DNA from 4 places in the Bacillus shivajii genome. Region 1 is predicted to be linked to each of the others. Evidence: riboswitches for the same ligand, from Rfam matches in the RefSeq annotation. Region 1 holds a riboswitch; each other region holds the start of a gene.

Evidence for each region. A riboswitch is a leader RNA that binds a small molecule or an ion and turns the genes downstream of it on or off. The one in region 1 is predicted to bind cyclic di-GMP.
Region 2: another riboswitch for cyclic di-GMP. It lies ahead of LGQ02_RS20635 (DUF192 domain-containing protein); the one in region 1 lies ahead of LGQ02_RS04070 (sensor domain-containing phosphodiesterase).
Region 3: another riboswitch for cyclic di-GMP. It lies ahead of LGQ02_RS21425 (CHASE3 domain-containing protein); the one in region 1 lies ahead of LGQ02_RS04070 (sensor domain-containing phosphodiesterase).
Region 4: another riboswitch for cyclic di-GMP. It lies ahead of LGQ02_RS16580 (response regulator transcription factor); the one in region 1 lies ahead of LGQ02_RS04070 (sensor domain-containing phosphodiesterase).

What each region holds. Positions count from the first base shown of each region.
Region 1 covers NZ_CP084703.1:849,217-854,266, forward strand. The annotation lists gene LGQ02_RS04060 (sensor domain-containing protein) at 1-565, shown strand, start outside; gene LGQ02_RS04065 (Crp/Fnr family transcriptional regulator) at 569-1,276, opposite strand; cyclic di-GMP riboswitch class I at 1,497-1,581, shown strand; gene LGQ02_RS04070 (sensor domain-containing phosphodiesterase) at 1,651-3,837, shown strand; gene LGQ02_RS04075 (flavin monoamine oxidase family protein) at 4,079-5,050, shown strand, end outside.
Region 2 covers NZ_CP084703.1:4,305,899-4,310,948, reverse strand. The annotation lists gene LGQ02_RS20645 (class I SAM-dependent rRNA methyltransferase) at 1-490, opposite strand, end outside; gene LGQ02_RS20640 (DUF421 domain-containing protein) at 1,283-2,008, opposite strand; cyclic di-GMP riboswitch class I at 2,451-2,537, shown strand; gene LGQ02_RS20635 (DUF192 domain-containing protein) at 2,696-3,040, shown strand; gene LGQ02_RS20630 (Flp family type IVb pilin) at 3,063-3,245, shown strand; gene LGQ02_RS20625 (Flp family type IVb pilin) at 3,278-3,460, shown strand; gene LGQ02_RS20620 (Flp family type IVb pilin) at 3,493-3,675, shown strand; gene LGQ02_RS20615 (Flp family type IVb pilin) at 3,708-3,890, shown strand; gene LGQ02_RS20610 (A24 family peptidase) at 3,923-4,438, shown strand; gene LGQ02_RS20605 (TadE/TadG family type IV pilus assembly protein) at 4,438-4,821, shown strand; gene LGQ02_RS20600 (pilus assembly protein TadG-related protein) at 4,832-5,050, shown strand, end outside.
Region 3 covers NZ_CP084703.1:368,364-373,413, reverse strand. The annotation lists gene LGQ02_RS01920 (cellulose biosynthesis cyclic di-GMP-binding regulatory protein BcsB) at 1-131, shown strand, start outside; gene LGQ02_RS01915 (hypothetical protein) at 589-783, shown strand; partial or broken gene LGQ02_RS21430 (methyl-accepting chemotaxis protein) at 871-1,503, opposite strand; partial or broken gene LGQ02_RS21425 (CHASE3 domain-containing protein) at 1,861-2,607, opposite strand; cyclic di-GMP riboswitch class I at 2,733-2,819, opposite strand; gene LGQ02_RS01905 (hypothetical protein) at 3,194-3,973, opposite strand; gene LGQ02_RS01900 (TetR/AcrR family transcriptional regulator) at 4,279-4,911, shown strand; gene LGQ02_RS01895 (ABC transporter ATP-binding protein) at 4,926-5,050, shown strand, end outside.
Region 4 covers NZ_CP084703.1:3,436,184-3,441,233, reverse strand. The annotation lists gene LGQ02_RS16595 (cysteine hydrolase family protein) at 1-96, shown strand, start outside; gene LGQ02_RS16590 (glycine betaine ABC transporter substrate-binding protein) at 122-1,033, shown strand; gene LGQ02_RS16585 (glycine betaine uptake BCCT transporter) at 1,357-2,883, shown strand; cyclic di-GMP riboswitch class I at 3,194-3,277, shown strand; cyclic di-GMP riboswitch class I at 3,512-3,598, shown strand; gene LGQ02_RS16580 (response regulator transcription factor) at 3,640-4,347, shown strand; gene LGQ02_RS16575 (alpha/beta fold hydrolase) at 4,523-5,050, shown strand, end outside.

The DNA of each region.
Region 1 (5,050 bases):
ACAAACGGCTTGTAATCAGATAAAAGAGTGGGAAAAAGAAGGTTACTCTTCGTTACGAGTGTCAGTCAATCTTTCAGCACAGCAAATTTTTCAAAAAGGATTAGTAGAAAAACTCAAGGATATGCTCCGAAAAACAAAGGTCCAACCTCATTCATTGGAACTAGAAATAACGGAAAGTATGTTTATACATGATGTGAAATCTGTTGTATTAACGTTACATCAATTAAGGGAACTTGGTGTTCGGATTTCAATTGATGATTTTGGTACAGGTTATTCTTCCTTAAGTTATTTAAGAAATTTGCCTGTTGATCATTTGAAAATTGATCGTTCATTTATCGCTGACATTGAAACGAACCCAAGTAGTAAAGCCCTCACAAATGCGATAACGATGTTAGCTCATGACCTTGATTTAAAAGTTGTTGTTGAAGGAGTTGAAACAGCAAAACAGCTCGATTATGTAAAAAACTCTTCGTGCGACGTTGTTCAAGGCTTTTATTTTAGTAAACCATTACAAGCCAATGATGTACGAAACTTTTTAATAAAACAGGTGAGTAATCGTTTGTAACATTCAACAATCGTATCTTCCAGCGAATGCTTCAAGTTTTTCGCGATTGATAATTTCAATCTCATTACGACCGTGTAATTTGATCATTTGCTGGGATACGAACTGGACGAGTTTCCTGCTTAATGTTTCCGGTGTCGTTCCTATTAATGAAGCGGTATCTTTTTTTGAGATAGGAAGGGAAAATGTATCATTGTCCGGGTTTACTTTTTCGTTAAAAAGCAATAGTACACGTGCTAGACGCTGGTCAACTTCTAATAAACTCATAGAGCTAACCCACTCGTCTGCATAAAATATGCGATCATTTAATGTATCTATAAAGCGCAGAGTCATATTCGGGTTGAGTTCCATCGTTCTGATAAACCCTTGTTTTTCAACTGTACAAACAACTGTATCCTGAAGTACTTCAGCGTTAGCATAATGGTTTTTATTATGCACGAGTGCAAATTCTCCAAAGAAATCCCCAGGGAAAAGTAACCGGATGATCTGTTCTTTTCCATCCTGTGAAATCTTCGAAAGCTTTATTAAACCTTGATGAATGATGTAAAGAGATTCTGAAGGATCGCCTTCTCTGAATATGTACTCCCCTTTTTTATATTTTCGGCTGTTCTTCGCTTCTTTAATTAGTTGGAGTTCACTATCGCTCATACCTTCAAATACTGGGACGGAATGGATACAGCTATCAAGGTGACCATGATGGTTTTCGCAGCCCATGTTTAAAACCTCATTTCTTGTTATATATAATAACTTCCTATAAAACTATTTTAACGAGTACTGCCTAAGCACGTTGTGACCTAAATCGCTTTAGCAAAACAAGTGACAGTTTTAGAAATAAATTGTAAATCGTCTATTAAACTTTCCTTTATATATGTTATTATACAGATATAGGTATTTTGATCCAGGTAGTATGTATGATTATCAAAACAAAGAAATAAAACGATCAGGGCAAACCTTCAGAAATGAGGGGACGCAAAACTATAGGGGCTAAAACTTTACAGTCAAGCCAGCCAGGTGCCGTTTTAGGGGAAACACATCCTAATAAACGGGTGTGTTTTTATTTGTATTCAAACGAAAGGAAAGTACTTGATATGAATAAAAGCACAGAGAATACAGACTTATTACAGGCACAAAATAATATTCTCGAGATGATTGCAACAGGTCAGTCATATAGAAGGGTGTTAGAACGAATTACTTTTGTCATTGAAGGGTTTGTACCTTATTCGGTATGTTCCATTCTTATTTATAATGAGAAAACGAATCAGTTAGAAAATGCGGTCGCTCCTAACCTTGATGAAGAATATGTCAAAGCGGTTAATGGCATTGATATTGGAAGCAACGTTGGATCTTGTGGGACTGCGGCTTTTTATAAAAGAAATGTGATTGTAGAAAATATTGCAACCGATCCACTTTTTAGAGATTACCGTTCTCTACCATTGTCTTACGGGTTAAAAGCTTGCTTCTCAATACCGGTTTTATCATCTGAGAGAAATGTGTTAGGGACGTTTGCTTTATATTATCGTGAGTCAAAAAAGCCTACTGATTATGATTTGCAGCTTCTTCTAACGTTTTCTCATCTGGCAGCTGTTGCGATAGAGCGGAAGAAAACGGAAGAAAAACTTTACGAAAGTGAAAGAAAATATCGGTTAATTACTGAAAATGTAACGGACTTTGTAGGGATCCTCGATTCGAAGGGAGCGTATGTATACACATCCCCCTCTCATGAGAAGTATTTAGGATATTCTCCGGATGAGCTTTTAGGTACACTTGGATATGAGCATATGCATCCAGAGGATGTGACTCGTGCTTGGAAATCATTTGAAAAGTTAAAAGAAACAAATGAGCCACAAAAAGTTTCCTATCGTTTTAGAAATCGACAAGGAAAATGGCTATATTTAGAAGGATCTCTCTCTCCAATTTTTGAAGAAAATGGGGAAGTAGGTCAATATCTATATGTGTCGAGAGATATATCAGACCGTAAAAAATCCGAAGAAAGGATTTACCACTTAGCATATTACGACAAGCTGACACAAGTTCCAAATCATTGGAAACTTGTGGAGTACTTTCAAGCTATATTAAAAGAACAAAAAGATCAACCACTTGCATTCTTGTATATTGATGTGAATCGATTTAAATATGTAAATGATACGTTGGGAAGAACTTATGGTGATGACTTGTTAAAACTCATTGCGATACGTTTATCCTCATATTTTGATCATGTGTTTCGGATCAGTGGAGATGAATTTGTCATTATTTTAAACAATACGAAAGCCAATGAGGCAAATCATCACGTTCAACGGCTGCTTGAGATCTTTGAACCCCCTATTTATTTAAAGAACCATGACTTTCATATGGGGTTAAGTGTAGGTCTCAGCATGTACCCGGAGCACGGCGAGACTGTTGAGGAATTAATGAAAAATGCGAATGTTGCCCTTCGTTATTCTAAGAAAAGTAACCATAGTCAGTACCAGTCCTTTACATACGAAATGAGCCATGAAATGGACCGAAAAATGGAGCTTGAAAGCCAGTTACGTTTTGCATTAGAAAATAATGATTTTACTCTTTATTATCAACCACAGTTAGATAACGAAACTGGTCAAATTATCGGTTCTGAAGCACTGCTCCGATGGAAAAATCCAGTTTTAGGACATATCTCTCCAGCTGATTTTATTCCTGTAGCAGAAGAAACAGGGTTAATCGTTCCGATTGGAAACTGGGTGCTTAAAGAGGCTTGTAAACAACAAAAAAAGTGGTTAAATGATGGGAGCTTGTTAAAATCCGTCTCTGTTAATTTGTCTGTAGAACAATTTTATCAAGATGATTTAGTACAGGTCGTAACAGAAGTTTTAAAAGAAACAGAGTTGGATCCAAATAATTTAATATTAGAAATTACAGAAACAGTGATTTTAGAAAAAAACGATGTAGCGATTCGAACGTTAGAGCAGCTTCGATCAATGGGTGTGAAAATTGCTTTAGATGATTTTGGAACAGGTTATTCTTCATTGAATTACCTTAAAGACTTACCGATTGATATATTAAAAATTGATAAATCTTTTCTTCATGATATGGATTCTGACCCTAAAGCAAAAGAAATCTTATCAATGATTATTGCTCTTACAAGAAAATTAGGTTTAAGAGTCCTAGCTGAAGGAGTAGAAACAGAAGACCACTTCCAATTTTTAAAGGAACGACAATGTCATGAGGTTCAAGGGTTTTTCTTTAGTGCACCGATCCCTAGTGAACAATTCACACAATTATTAAAGGTGAAAACTGTTTAAGGAGAATTTTTCGATGCATGTAATCTAACATTTAAAAAAAGAATTCAGAAAGGAAATCCTTTTCTTTTTATTCTCATATCAGTTATATCGTTAAATAACTGCTTTTAAAAACCTCACAGCGTGAGGTTTTTTAGTTAAATAATAATTATTATGAAAAATATGGAAAAAAATCATGGTATTACATTTATTATATATATATGTTTATAAGGGATGTTGTTTATGAGGATTGGAGGGGGTCTAATTGTCAAGCGAATTGACTATTGATCGGATGCTTTCAATCATTCGGTATGGATTGGGGAAAACAAATAATCCGAAAAAAGTAATCATTATAGGGGCAGGAGTCTCAGGGCTTGTAGCGGCTTCCTTGTTAAAAGGAGCTGGACACAATGTGGTTGTTTTAGAAGCTGATGATAGAGTGGGAGGTCGTGTATTCACGGTAAGGAAACCTTTCTCAGACGGACTTTACTTTGAGGCTGGAGCTATGCGCATTCCTCATACACATTATTTAGTGTGGGAATATATTAAAAAGTTGGGCTTAAAGATACATCCTTTCATAAACGCTACCCCGAATGACATGATGTATGTAAATGGAATTAAAACGCGACTTTGGTATTATCAGCAGAATCCAGATATGTTTGGCTATCCGTTAGATCCACGTGAAAAGGGGAAAACTGTAAGAGATTTTTTAGATGAAATTTTTACTCCAATACTTCCATTACTAACTCGCTATACACCACAACCGATCTATTCATTTCTTGATCCATATACCTTTGACTCTTTTCTACTTCGAAACCCGTATCAACAACAATTATCATCAGGAGCTAAGGAGAAAGTAAAAACACTTTTTGGGATACATGGTTTTTCAGAGTATAATATTATGCACATTGCACGTGCATTTAGACCTTGGCTTGAACCGGATATCGAATTTTATGAAATTGAAGGCGGAAATGACCAACTCCCATATCATCTTCTAACTCAATTAGAAGATGAAGTACGTCTTAAACAAAAGGTTACTAAGATAAAACGTGATCCAAATTCTGTAACTGTATTTACACAAGATCAAAACGCGTTAGAGGAGTCAGTATTACATGGGGATTATGCGATCATTACACTTCCTTTTTCCGCATTGCAATTAGTGGATATTCAACCGCGGGAGGCATTTTCTCGAAAAAAATGGAAAGCGATCCGCGACCTTCGCTATATCCCTGCAACA
Region 2 (5,050 bases), 980 kb from region 1:
CACCTGTTTTGAAGCGCTTTTTTTCATAAATTCCTTTAAAATCACTTACTGAATGTATAGCTTCGATGATCGTATCTTTAAATGTATACATTCCTTCACTATACCAGTTGAAAAGGAGATAACCATCGAAGTAATCAATTGTCAGTCCACCAATTCCATCTCCTTCTCCGTTGAACAAGCGAAAAGCAGTCGTGTTAGGATCTTCATAAAAGGAAGCGCGTTTTGCGAGAGCTTTAGCTAGTTTTTTTTCAAAAAACATTTGGTCAATCTTCTCATTTGGCTTTTGTGTAAGTACCCAGCCGTACCCCTTATTTTGTCTTCCGTAATAACCGCGGCCGAGAAACGAACCTTTTTCATCCTCAAAGTAAAGTAAGGAGCCTTCACTTTTCAGCGAATCAAGGTTTGTTATTGCTTCCTTGAAAAGTAACGGGTAACCTGACTTATATTTATTTGCATGTCGTTGTTTAATTTTTATTCGAATTTCATTCATATTCCATTCATCCTTTTCTTAAAGCTTATCCATATTCTTTCACGAAATGGCTGATAAAACAAACGAGACTAGATTTTTGAGCAGTTAATACGTTCCACTTCACTTAATTGAATCAATTTCCATCATTTCATTTTTTGCGCAGTGAAACGAATGATATTATAAATATTTCATTAAATGTACGTTTTATTTGGAAGTGAACGTAACAAAAGACGGCGACTCTCGGAGGATCAGCGACGAGTAACCGCAAGAGCAAGGAGCTGAAGATCCACTTAGGCGAAGATTGTTGAGCCTAAGTTAGCTGAAGACAAGCCCTCGGGAAAGCGTCCCTCTGAAGTGAAGTTCACACTCATCATACGGAATTTCGCATAATATTTTGAGTTATGAAATTAATTCAATTATGTTAAAATATGGATGGGAAAAGGGGGTGGTTATAATCGAACATCATAAAAATCCTATTATTTCGATAAAAGGGTTAACAAAACGTTTTGGAAGTAAAATGATCTTAAATGATATAGACCTTGAAGTAGAGGAAGGGAAATTTTTGGTTATATTGGGCTGAATCGAGCAGGGGAAAGTATGACAGTAAAGATTATGCTGAGCTAATCCAAAATTATAGAGGATCAGTGAAAATTTTTGGTGAAGAGTTAAAAGAAGATGAAGTTGCATATAAAAGACGAATTAATAAAAGTCTTTTAGTGATAGTCAGAAATGATATATTTCATCACAAATTTAGCGCTCTAATGAACACCCAAATAATTCCATGTGCCTGGCAACTGGAATTATTTGGGTGAATTAATGATATATAATTGGGGCTTGGTTTGGATTTTCGTCTTTTAACGAAATGTGTAGGTCATGTTCATAATTAATGGATGCATAAAAGATTTTTTGTAGGTCTCGTATTCCACGGGCATGCAACTGTTCAAACAACCACGATTCAGTAAGTGACAAATCTTTAAGTACGGACGAATAAATGTTTCCTTCCACAATGACCGGGTAAGCAATATCCATTTTTTTATTCTTGATTTGCAAGTCTTCTCTCGTGACGGTTTCTTTATCCCCTTTTTTTAATACACTTAAACCACCACTTGCTTCTAGGACCGCTAGATGTACATCATTAACATCAAATACATTCTTTTCTCGAAGCATTTGTAATAAATTATCAATCGAATAACGATTCTTTCTTAGGTTTTCTCTTAAAATCTTTCCATTATAGACAATAATGGTTGGTTCAAATGTAAGTAATCTACCTATTTTCCGGTTGGATAATTTTAATTTTGCAACGAGTCGTTGAAGCAAGGCAGTTGTTACAATCGCAAATGCTGTAGGGATGTGTTGAATTTCTGGGTCGGCAATGTCTGCACCAACAACATTTGCAATTGTAATAATAACGAGAAAATCGAATACGGGTATTTCACCAATGGCTCTTTTCCCCATAAAAAGTGCAAAAGCCAATAATAATGGAAAGATCGTGACGACTCGTCCTAAAACAACGGCAGAGTCCGATAATGTTTGAAGCATGTTTTCCATTCCCCTTTATGTTCCACTTTTTTCTAGCTTTCTACAATTAGCAACAATTATGAATGAATGGATTCAATTTCTAAAATAATTTATCAGAACTATTATTTAATGCAATAAGGAGTGGAAAAGTCCATATAACAGTATTGTCGAAAACTATCTAGCACTGGAGAAATAATATTCAGAAAATTACTTCATAAATAAGCTAAATGAAATAGGCTTGATAGCATACGGTTATGGGAAAATTTATGAAGGATTAAACTTTTACTCATTTATTTTACATTAATTTGGGTTTTGGTAGTCCGTTTATACTACAAAAAGGAGATTGGGGTTTATCGAGATACAATGAAAATGTCGAAAGATAGACCTTCAGATGGATATTTATTTTTTGTCTAGTCCATTATGATGAGTTTAAGAGATCTGATACGTGAATAACCATTCTCGATCTCGATAAAGGCAAAACTAGTGAAAACTAGTGACGCAAAGCTTTAGGGGCTTCTGTGCGAAAGCGCAATGCCAGCCAGCTACCGAAAGATTTGGGGCAGTTTTGTATATTTAATATGGAGTAAGATGATGGGAATAGTTCGTTTTTGATCTATTTCTATCCTATTCTATATGAATGTACAACTGCATGACAGATACCCCACCTTTCGGTAAAGGTGGGGTATTTTCATTTTGGAGGTGAAGAAAGTGAAGGTTGTAAACCTGAGCAATGAAAATGTGCTCGCAAGTGATGTAAAACAAGCCTACAGTTTTTTGAAACGCTTGAAAGGATTAATGTTTACAAAAGAGCTTGGCTCAGGAAAAGCAATCCATTTAAAACCCTGTCGATCCGTTCATACGTTTTTTATGAACTACGCCATTGATGTCATTTATTTAGGTGAAGGAAATAAAGTTGTCGCTATAAATGAGAACTTACAGCCTAATAAAGCAGGAAAGCATTATAAATATGCAAGGTCAGTGGTAGAACTTCCTGTTGGTACTGTATCTCACTCGCAAACGAAAGTTGGAGACGTGTTATCTATAAATGAATAAAAAATATGAGGAGCGTGTGAACATGAAAAAGTTTATTAAAGGATTATTTTTAGAAGAAGAAGGACAAGGAATGGCCGAGTACGCGTTAGTATTAGGAGTTATTGCAGTAGGAGTCGTAGCGATCTTAGGAATTTTCGGAAACACAATCATGGATATCTTCAAAGACGTAACAGAAAGAATCGGTGGAGACACAAGCGGAGTTTAATCAAAAAATAAAAAGAGCGGAGCGTGTAAAACATGAAAAAGTTCATTAAAGGATTATTTTTAGAAGAAGAAGGGCAAGGAATGGCGGAATACGCGTTAGTATTAGGAGTTATTGCAGTAGGAGTCGTAGCGATCTTAGGAATTTTCGGAAACACAATCATGGATATCTTCAAAGACGTAACAGAAAGAATCGGCGGAGACACAAGCGGAGTTTAATCAAAAAATAAAAAGAGCGGAGCGTGTAAAACATGAAAAAGTTCATTAAAGGATTATTTTTAGAAGAAGAAGGCCAAGGAATGGCGGAATACGCGTTAGTATTAGGAGTTATTGCAGTAGGAGTCGTAGCGATCTTAGGAATTTTCGGAAACACAATCATGGATATCTTCAAAGACGTAACAGAAAGAATCGGCGGAGACACAAGCGGAGTTTAATAAAAAAATAAAAAGAGCGGAGCGTGTAAAACATGAAAAAGTTTATTAAAGGATTATTTTTAGAAGAAGAAGGACAAGGAATGGCCGAGTACGCGTTAGTATTAGGAGTTATTGCAGTAGGAGTCGTAGCAATCTTAGGGATTTTCGGAAACACAATCATGGATATTTTCAAAGATGTAACAGAAAGAATTGGCGGAGACACAAGCGGAGTTTAATCATAAAAGATAGAAAATGGAGGAGAGTGTGAATGACTTTATTAAACAGTTTATTAGTGGTTGTTCTTATCATTTGTATTATTACCGATATTAAAAGCAGAAAAATTTATAATAAAGTCCTTTATCCAGCACTTGTTGCGGCTTTCCTCCTAAATGCTTTATTCTTTGGATGGGAAGGATTGTTAAGCAGTCTACTTGGATTTTTGGTTGGACTCTTGATCCTACTCATTCCATATTTGATGGGCGGCATGGGAGCTGGAGATGTCAAGCTATTAGCAGTGATCGGTGCAGTAAAAGGAGCGGCATTTGTTTTTACTACAGCAATATATATGGCTGTTTTTGGTGGCTTGATTGCGCTTGGCGTACTTCTATTTAGAAAAGGGTTATTAGGAAGATTGAAGTCAGCTTTTTACTCGTTGTGTGGCATGAAATATGGAATGAAATTTTCCTTTATTGATCAAGAAGCGATGAAGAAGACATATCCTTATGGTGTGGCAATTGTTGCTGGTGCGTTTGTAGCATTTTTGTCTGATGGGGTGATGCTATAATGCTTCGTAACGAAAAAGGGCAATCACTTGTTGAAATGGCTCTAATTGTCCCGATTTTGCTTATTCTGATTGTCGGAATATTCGATATTGGCCGTATGCTTTATTCGTATAGCACTTTGCACTTTACAGCACAAGAGACCGTCAGATTAGGGGGATTCGGTAGAGCAGATGCAGATATTATTCAATTTGCTAAAAACAATTATCATGCAGGCAACAGCTCTCAATTAACAGTGAGCGTTTCACCGTCACAAGAACTTCGTAGGTCAGGAGATTATGTGACGGTAACTTTGCAATATCCAGTTGAACCGTTTACCCCTTTTGTGAACATTTTGTTTTCAGAGCCCATTCACTTAAAGGCTGAATCGACAATTCGGGTTGAATGAGGGATATAACATGCAATTATTAATGGGATTTTTAAAAAAATTCTTATATAAAAAAGAAGATGGTCATGCACTGGTCCTCGCATCAATGGTATTTACCGGCCTTGTCGGTATAACAGGTCTTGTCATTGATGGGGGGATGCTTTATATGCAACAAACTCACTTACAAAAGACTGCCAATGCTGCAGTCCTTTCTGGTGCTCAAGAATTAATGGCTCCTAATGATAAAAAG
Region 3 (5,050 bases), 480 kb from region 1:
CACCAACTGTTCCTACCACGGAAGAACCAGCACTGCCATGGTGGATTAGCCTATTATTTATCATCATCTTCCTTTTTTCCATATTTCTATTCGTTCTTTTACTGAAAAAGAAAAGAACAAATGAAGATTAAAAATGAAAAGGTTTCTGCCCCTTACTGCATAAAGTGCACGTCAGGGGTAGAACTCCCATCTCTTCTCCTCCCTCCATTCCTCACATACCAAGGTATCAACATTGAGCTTTAACACAGCCTTTTATTAAAGAAAAAAATCAACATTTTTGTCAGATCCCGCTTGCACTTGCTCATGCAACACTTGATGCTATAGCTGAAGGGAAAGAAAAAATTAGTAGAACGGAAGTCCATGATATTGTCAATAAAGTTGTCAATGAATAAATGACAGACTTGATAGCATTGAAATTAAAGGCCTGGTGTACATTCACCACGGTCTTTTTATTTTTCTATACTTTTTCAAGACTCGTTTACCTCTACTGTTACGGTTCACTTTGAAAATAGAGCATTTTATTTTTCATTCATTAACAAGTTTTGTAAGATAGAAAAATATGAGACTTCTCCAAAGGAGGTACTTCAAATGAACGTTCTTATTATTATTAGCGGTGTTATATGCCTTTTAGCACTAGTGACAACAATCATCATTGGAATTAACCCGAAAGATGAGAATTATACAAATACAACAATAAGTAAAGTAGTATGGCTTTCAGTTATTTATATCGTCACTTTTATTCCACTCACGGTTTTCACACTTCTTTATTTTGTTATGCGATGAAATTCACAAAGGTTAAGACTAATAAATCAAAAAAACTAGTGACAGAACCAGCCTTTAAAAGGCTAATCCTAACACTAGTTTTTCAAGCTATAATTTGAACTTACTTACCTCTACCTGTAATTCCTCCGCCATACTTGCTAACGTTTCAGCAGCTGATGTAATCTCCTCCATTGAAGCCATCTGTTCTTCTGCCGAAGCCGCTACAGTTTGCGCATACCCAGAAGATTGTTCCGCAACATTTGCTGCCTCGTTAACCGATGCAGCCATCGATTCAGATCCAGCTGAAATTTGTTGCACCGCTGCAGAAACTTCAGTAATTTGCGTCGAAATATCTACAATAGATTTTGATATCGAACCAAATTCCGTCCCTGCTTCATTTACAGAATTGATTCCTTTTTGAACAGATTCTCGACCTTCTCCCATCACTGAAACGGACTGATCAATCCCTTTTTGGATATCTTCAACAAGATTTCCGATTTGATTCGCAGAGTGATTGGACTGTTCCGCTAATTTACGCACTTCGTCAGCAACAACAGCAAACCCTTTTCCATGTTCCCCTGCTCTAGCAGCTTCGATTGCGGCATTTAATGCTAATAAATTCGTTTGTTCCGCGACATCTGTAATTAATGAAATAATACTACCAATTTCTTTGGACTTATCTCCTAATTGACTGACGACATTCGCAATCTCTGCCGTTTTTGTATCAATTGCTCCCATTTGTTTAACAGCATTTTCAACAACCTTTGTTCCGTTTGCAGACTTTTCATCTGCTGTCGCACTCGAATAAATTACGGATTCAACACTTTTAGCAATTTCCTGCATACCACTTTTGATTTCACTTGCCGTTTGATTTGCCGAGTTTGTACTTTGAACTTGATTATCGGCCCCTGTCGCTACTTCTTGAATGGACTCTGTAATTTGATTCGTTGCCTTACTCGTTTCTTCTGCGCTAGTTGTTAACTCTTCTGAAGAAGCTGCCACTTGTTCTGCATTCGTTGAAATCTGAGAGACCATATTACGTAAACTATCAGTCATTTCATTGAACGACTCATTTAAGTCATATACCTCATCACGGCTTTTAACTGTCAGCTTCTCTATAGATAAATCGCCTGAAGCTAATTGTTTTGCATTTTTCGCTAATCCGATAATCGGTCTTGATATTAGGTTTGAAACGATAATTCCAGAAACAATTGCTAAAATGAATGCAATGACACTCATCGCAACAACAAATACCATTGCTTGGTTCGTTTCTTGAGTCGTTTGCGTATATTGTTCCTCTACAACTCCATCTAACCATTCTGTAAATCCTTCAGCTTCGTCTGCCATCATTCTACCTCGGGGAATGATATAATTGACTGTACGGTCAATTGCTCGATCGATATGGGTATTCCCTAGGTTTAAAGCTAAATTGACTTCTTCCATATATTGTTCATTCATCTCTTCAATTACATCTAAACGTTGCACTGTTTCCTCAATAGTACTCAACGCTTTTGCTTCCTCAATTAATAGAAAGATTCGTTCATTCGCTGCCTCTAATCTTTCAAGCTGTTCTTCGTCTTCAGTTAATAAATACCCTCGCATATTACTACTTTGCCGACTAATATTGTACTCAATTTCTGAACTAATATTTCTTACTTCAATGACCGTATCAATGATATAACTATAAGAATTATTTGATTGATTCATATTTATGTAGGAGACTACGCTTGCCACACCAAAAATTAATGAAACGAACAAAAAACTAGCAATTAACTTTGTCCTTAACTTAAGTTTCAATTTCCTTGCATGATTGTCATTCTTTTTTTTCTTGAATTTCGAAATCATTCTTCACCCTCCACTTAATTTTCTTTGATGACTTTTAAATACTTTTTTCCAGCTCACATTATGGAAAATAAAAAAGACTATTCTAAAATAGTAGAATAGCCAAACATTTACCTAGGTATATCGTATTTGGTAACCAGGCGATCATAGTGACATACACCTTAGACCCTAGGCTTTGCGTCCTATCCTTTCGAGATAGTTTGCCTTTTACATGATTATTTATATTTACTTTTCCAATAAAATCTATTCTATAGAATAATCTTACATAAAGCAACAAAAAAATAGGAAATTCGACACACCCTGACGAAGAATTTCATTTACAATCATTGGAATCTAATCTGCTCTTAAATGGGGTTAACTTATCATATCAACTTCTCGAACAAAAAATTGCCCGCCAGTACGGCAAGCAAAATAGAAAAGGTAAATATTATTTTATAAGTTTTAATGAAATCCCAAGTTATTAGTTTGTTTGTAACTTAGGTACATTCACCTAAAACCATTATTAACTCATTAACTCTTAACGCTCTTCCCAAAGAATTCTCCCTCTTCAAACGTGTGAGGGGTTAGCCCAACGTTAGTGGTGAGTATTTCACTTGCATACATCCAAACCACTTTTTATTACTAAATAGAACTTTTCGTCTTGCACCTTTATCCTTTCTAGATCACACTCGATTTCATTCCTTACTTCAGGCAACCAATTGCGTTCTTGTAGGATTTCAACCATTTCTAATCGCAAGAGCCAGTCGTATTTATCTGTCTTCTTCAATTCCTCCCAAACTGCTGCAATGACAACAATTCCAGCAGTCTGAATACCTGTTCTCACACCTCTGATTTGTTCATATAGATCATTTAACCGAGAGAGTGTAGTCAATGTATTATTACCGCTATGACTATTCAAATGATCATGAAGACAAAACATTGGGATTGTTTCTTCAACAGATAAATGATACAACCCACAATTTGGATCAAATAAAACTTCATCTTCATATGTAACAAAGCAATCACGGAAAGTCACCTGTATCGTTTTATCGTTTTCCCTTATAACCTCTGTAACAATTCCCCTTACTTCAATGCCACTTGTAAATAACAAACTTACTCCTTTTCCAACCGATACTCCAAGCATTGTAAGATCCTTCTCAGTAAGATCCTGAAATTTTCTAGTTACTCCTTTTAATTGGTTAAATGGCTTAAATCTCTTTCCACTTTCTTGGTTACCCTCCCCATTTATATTTAATAGCCATGACATAAACCTTCCATTAACAACCCCTTTATGTACATCATGCTTTTGACGTAATATAAATCTTTTAATTGCAGTTTGAATTGCGGTAAACCTTTCATTACAATGCGTAGAATCAGATTCTGTCAGCATGCAATAATCCTCCCCTTATTATAAAATCATGGATTTGCATTTTTTTCTCGAGAACTCACCTTCAAATGGCTTAACCTATTGTCGACTCTATAAGTACACAAGTTACACATTCCCTTATATTTACAGTATAAAACTTATTTCCCTAATTTTTTGTAAATAAATATGAATATCGAATTACTACGAAGTTATCTGATCCATAAGACACATTCCTTATGGAAACTTTTTATAAATTGTATTGACCACCCGGTCGATACGGTGTTAACATAGTGTTGACCATGTGGTCAACACGCTTTAGGTAAAGGAGGATGGCACGTATTAACTCACCATTTCACAAACTAGCAGCAGAAAAAAAACAGCGCATTATGAACGCCGCTTTTGAAGAGTTTATTCAAAAGGGTTATGAACAAGCATCAACAAACGCGATTGTTAAACGAGCTGGTATCGGAAAAGGAACGTTGTTTCACTACTTCAATAGTAAGAAGGATCTCTTCTTATTTTTGCTCGACCACTGCATTGACATCAGTGACAAAGAATATATAGACAAAATTGATACAACCGAAGGGGATATCATTAAACGATTTAGAGACGCAGCCTTGTTGAAAAAAAGGATGATGGCAAAATACCCCTATTTGTCCGATTTCATCCTTGTAGCCTTTTCATCAAATTCAAGTGAACTAATCAACGCATTACACGAACGTAGACAAACACTAGAGAAAAAAGGGATTGGTAGAATTTACGAAAACATTGATACGACTCTTTTTAAAGACGATCTCGATGTAGAGAAAGCATTACAGCTCATTACGTGGGCACTCGATGGCTATCGAAATGAAAACGAACGAAAACTAAAAGGAAAAACGTTCACCCTAGAAGAGTTCGATCTGCTTCATAAAGAATTTGACGAGTATCTAGAAGTATTAAAAAAAGCTTTTTATAAATAAGTGGGGTGGAGAAAATGTCATTAATTAACATGACGGGAGTTACAAAGCATTATGGCAAGGTAAGAGCGCTTGACGGGCTTGATTTAGACGTGCGAGAAGGGGAAGTTCTCGGTTTTATCGGACCAAATGGTGCTGGTAA
Region 4 (5,050 bases), 1.9 Mb from region 1:
GGTGAATCGTATCGAGCATGGAAGTCTCCGGGCGCTGATTCGTTACAATTCACACCAGAAAATATGAGAGAAATGTTTAATAAATTAAATAAATAATAAAGAATCAAGAAAGGTGATTAGGATGAAGAAAAAGTTAGGATTATTACTAGTAGGTTTATCTGTAGCTGTACTAGCAGCATGTGGTGAAGCAAATGACGTTGATGAAACAAATGAGCCTGCAGGTGATGAAGAAGAACAAACGAGTGATGTCGTTGATGGCGAGACGATTGTCTTTGGTTTAACAACGTGGACAAGTACGGAAGCTCCGACAAACATTGCAAAATTAATTTTGGAAGAAGCAGGGTATGAAGTAGAATTTTCAATGTTAGATCAACCAGTTATTTTCGAAGGGTTAGTAAATGAAGACGTTCATTTCTTTATGGATGCATGGCTTCCGTATACTGAAGCAGAACTATGGAGCAGATATGAAGATGATTTACAAAAAGTAGCAACAAGCTATTCTGATGTTCCACTTGGCTGGGTTGTTCCTGCCTATGTAGAGGAAGATTCTATTGAAGATTTAGTAGGAAATGCTGATAAGTATGACGGTCGTGTTGTTTCAATTGATCCAGGAGCTGGGATTGTTACATTATCTGAGGAACTTATCGCAGAGTATGGTATTGGTGATGAGTACACATTAACTACATCTAGTGAATTTGCGATGATGGCTGAAGCTGAAGAAAGAATTGCTGCAGAAGAACCGGTTATTTTTACGGGATGGAGACCACACTCGATGTTTGCGAAGTTTGACCTTAAGTTTTTAGAAGATGAAAAAGAGATCTTTAAGTCAGATGACGTTTATGTTATTTCTTATAACGGAATTGAAGATGAGTATACGAGAGCTTATGAAATTTTATCTAACTGGAGTATTGAAGTAGCAGATCTTGAAGAGATGATGCTAAAGTATGAAGAAGATGACGTTCCATTTGAAGAATCAGCGAAACAATGGATCGAAGACAATCGTGACCAAGTTGATGAAATGCTAGGAAATTAAAGATAGAAAAAGCCGTGTCTTTGAGGCACGGCTTTTCTACATAATAAATCATTGATAGACTTTTTTTAACAAATTTCACAGATAACAGGAAGAGGAATTGTAGTTACGTTTAGAAAAGTCGTGTAAATGATCTTATATGAATGGATTTGTATAAATGAAGTTGGTGAGTCGTTCTCACTTAAATAAATGATAGAATTCTTCTGAAAATCATTCTGTACAGTTTTTTCGGTTTATACGGAATTATGGTTTAATTAAAAAGGATTTTTTAATAAGGCGATCGCAAGTTGCGATGCTTGAAAAAAACTAGAGGAGTGTTTTACGTTTTGGATCAAAGTGATCGGTCAATTTTAAAAGTTTCTGTCGGTATAGCCGTGTTGTTTGTATTAATAGGAGTGATCATTCCACAGCAGTTAGCTTCTGTGATGGGTGTCGCTCAAGGGTTTGTTCTTGAATCATTCGGTTGGTTCTACCAATTAGTTGCAACGTTCTTTTTAGCATTTGCGATCTTTATGATCTTTAGTAAATATGGAAAAATAAAGCTTGGAAAGCCTGACTCAAAGCCAGATTATAACCGTCCAACATGGTTTGCGATGTTGTTTTCAGCAGGGATGGGAATTGGACTTTTATTCTATGGTGTGTCTGAGCCAATCTCACACTTTGCTGTACCACCAACAGGTGATGGAAGTACAGAAGAAGCTGCGACCCTTGGGATGCAGTACACATGGCTTCATTGGGGATTACATGCATGGGCAATTTATGCGATTGTTGCATTAGCTCTTGCTTATCAAAAGTTTAGAAAAGATGCTCCAGGATTAATGAGTTCGACACTTCAACCAGTACTTGGTGAGAAGGTGAAAGGTCCTGTTGGGAAAACAATTGATGTTGTTGCGGTATTTGCTACGTTATTCGGAGTGGCAGCTTCTCTTGGATTAGGTTCTCAACAAATTAATGCAGGGTTAGAATACTTAGTAGGAATTCCAAATAATTTTGGTGTTCAAATGATCATTATGGCGATCATTACAGTACTTTTCATTGTCTCAGCAAGTACCGGTATTTCTAAAGGGATTAAGTATTTAAGTAATGCCAACATGACAATTGCTACATTGTTGTTATTTGCAGTGCTTTTCCTAGGACCGACGTTATTTTTATTAAATATGTTTACGACAGGTTTAGGAAGCTATGTACAAAACGTTGCGTTTATGGGACTTCGTTTGTCACCGTTCGATGCAGATGAGTTAGCATGGACACAAGGATGGACGATCTTTTATTGGGCATGGTGGATTTCATGGACACCATTTGTCGGGATGTTCATTGCACGAGTTTCAAAAGGACGTACAATTCGTGAATTTACGGTTGCAGTATTATTAGTTCCAACGGTTGTATGTGGTTTATGGTTTACGGTGTTTGGTGGAACAGGGATTTATTTAGAGTTATTCCAAGGACTTGATGTATCAGGACAAGGTCTGGAAACGGCGTTATTCTTTGTTTATCAAAACTTACCATTAACAGCTCTTTTATCTGTTTTAACCGTGGCGTTAATTACAACGTTCTTTGTTACATCAGCAGATTCTGCAACATTCGTGTTAGGAATGCTGACGACAGGTGGAAAGTTAAATCCTCCAAATCGAGTGAAAATTACGTGGGGATTAATTTTAGTTGCATCAACATCTGTTTTAATGTACTCAGGTGGATTGGCAGGCTTACAAACGGCGATTATCGTCAGTGCATTACCATTGTCCTTTATTGTGCTTGTGATGTGTTACGGTTTAGTAAAAGCACTGAACAAAGAATTAAAAGAGCTCGGACAAAGCAACAAAGACGGAAAACAAAAGATGAAAAAAGCGAGTTAATATCCAAAGACTGTCACAAATGTGTACGCACAAATGTGGCAGTTTTTTTATGTCCGTTAATCCTCAATTTTGACTATAAAGCATAGGACATTTCCATAATATTACCACGTGCCTGGCACCTGGTAATATTTGGGGGTATTTTGTTATGCGTTTAAAATCCTAGTTTTGTCTATATTTAAAGTTTGTAGGAAAAAACAATAATACTGTATAGGAAGAAATAACTAGCCTGGCTATTGATTTTAGGTAATATTTTATGGTAAAGTACAATGTGCAGAGATTGTTAAAATAAATCAAATTATGTCGAAAAAATAAATAGTAAGGGCAAACTGTTTGAAAAAGCAGGACGCAAAGCTAAAGGGGCTAAATCTAAAAGATACGCCAGCCAGCTGCATAAATGTTTCATTTATTCAAGCTGCCCATTATGTATATGTAAGCAGCTTTTTTTATTTATATAAAAAGACCGTGTACAGCACCTGACTTCAGCTCTTTGCTAAGATTTATTAATAGCGTAATCAATAAATACCTTTAAGTTGCCTCAATGAATACGCATTAGAAAAAAAGGTGAAGAAGAAGAGATGATGGTAAAAACATTTCTCGTACATGATGATCCTTTTACAGAAACGAGGTGAAACGAAAAAGGCAAACCTATGGAAACGTAGTGACGCAAAACTAAAGGGACTAAGGCATAACAAAGCTAAGTCAGCCAGTTGCCGTTTGACAATGACAAACCATAAAAAAAACTTGGGAGGATCTATCATGCTTGAAGTGAAAGAAAGAATCGAAACACAAAGTGCAAAAATCATATATATAGATTCAAATAATGACTTTCCTGAAAATGTAAAAGATGACATATCTAATCAATTAAAAGCAATGTATATGAAAAAAGTCCAAACAGACCACCCTTCAATAATGAAAGAAGGCCATTCGTGGGTTGTACTATTAGTTGAAAAGCTTACACCAGAATCATTTTACCACTTACAAGAAAAGCTTCATTCTTTTAAAGCAGAACATTCTACGATATTGTTAGTGAGTAAAGAGCCAATTGGAAAACAAATTTTTAATTTCTTATCATTACCTATAAATGGAATCGTTTCATTACCATACTTAGAGAATCATTATGAGATCGTGATCAAATCCCTAATAGAAAAGCAAGCATTTCTGGAACCAGAAACACATATTAATCTCACATTAGAAATAGAAAATAAAAAGATGAGGTTAAAGCCGATTAAAACCCTTAAATTAAATAAAGAAAAAATATCTCTAGTATTAACAGAAAGAGAATGTGCTGTTCTTGATTTGATTTTAGATGGCTATAACAATAGTAAAATTGCAGAAAAATTATTTTTTGCTCACTCTACTGTTACAACCGTTATAAGTAGGATTTTAAAGAAAATGGACGCAAATGATCGTACAGATGCAATGGTTAAAGCAATAAAGAATGGTTGGGTAGATGCTGAAAGATAAAAAGGAAGGGGTGACTCATGTCACCTCTTTTTCATAGTTTGGGAATTTAAAAATAAGGAGTTTGTCGATAAGTTTTTATCTAGTTGGTACATCTAGCAACAAAAAAAGTCTGATTTTTGGTATAATGCTAACGTACATCAAAGATTTTCAAGTAAAGAAGCGAGGTATATTATTTATGTTACACCACCGAGTATACATAGCAAATGCCAGTAGACCATGGGTAACATTTATACATGGGGCAGGCGGAGATTCAACGACTTGGCATAAACAAGTAAAAGATTTTAAGAAACACTTTAATGTATTATTAATAGATTTACGAGGGCATGGTAAATCGAATGGTATCCCTTGGCAAAAAGGTGATTCACTAGAAGATATTGCAGATGAGGTTGTAAATGTCCTTGACCATCTACATATTAAGTCAACCCATCTAGTTGGCATTTCTCTTGGAACGATCATTATTCAGACAATGGCACAAAAACATACGGACCGTATTGAATCAATGATTTTAGGTGGTGCAGTCATTCAACTAAATGTTAGGACAAAGTTTTTAATGGCTCTCGGTAATTTAACGAAATATATTATTCCGTATATGTGGCTTTATCGCTTTCTTGCATGGATTATTATGCCAAAGAGTAACCATATTGAGTCGAGGAGTGCATTTGTAGATCAAGCGAAGAAAATGTGTCAAAAAGAGTTTATTCGT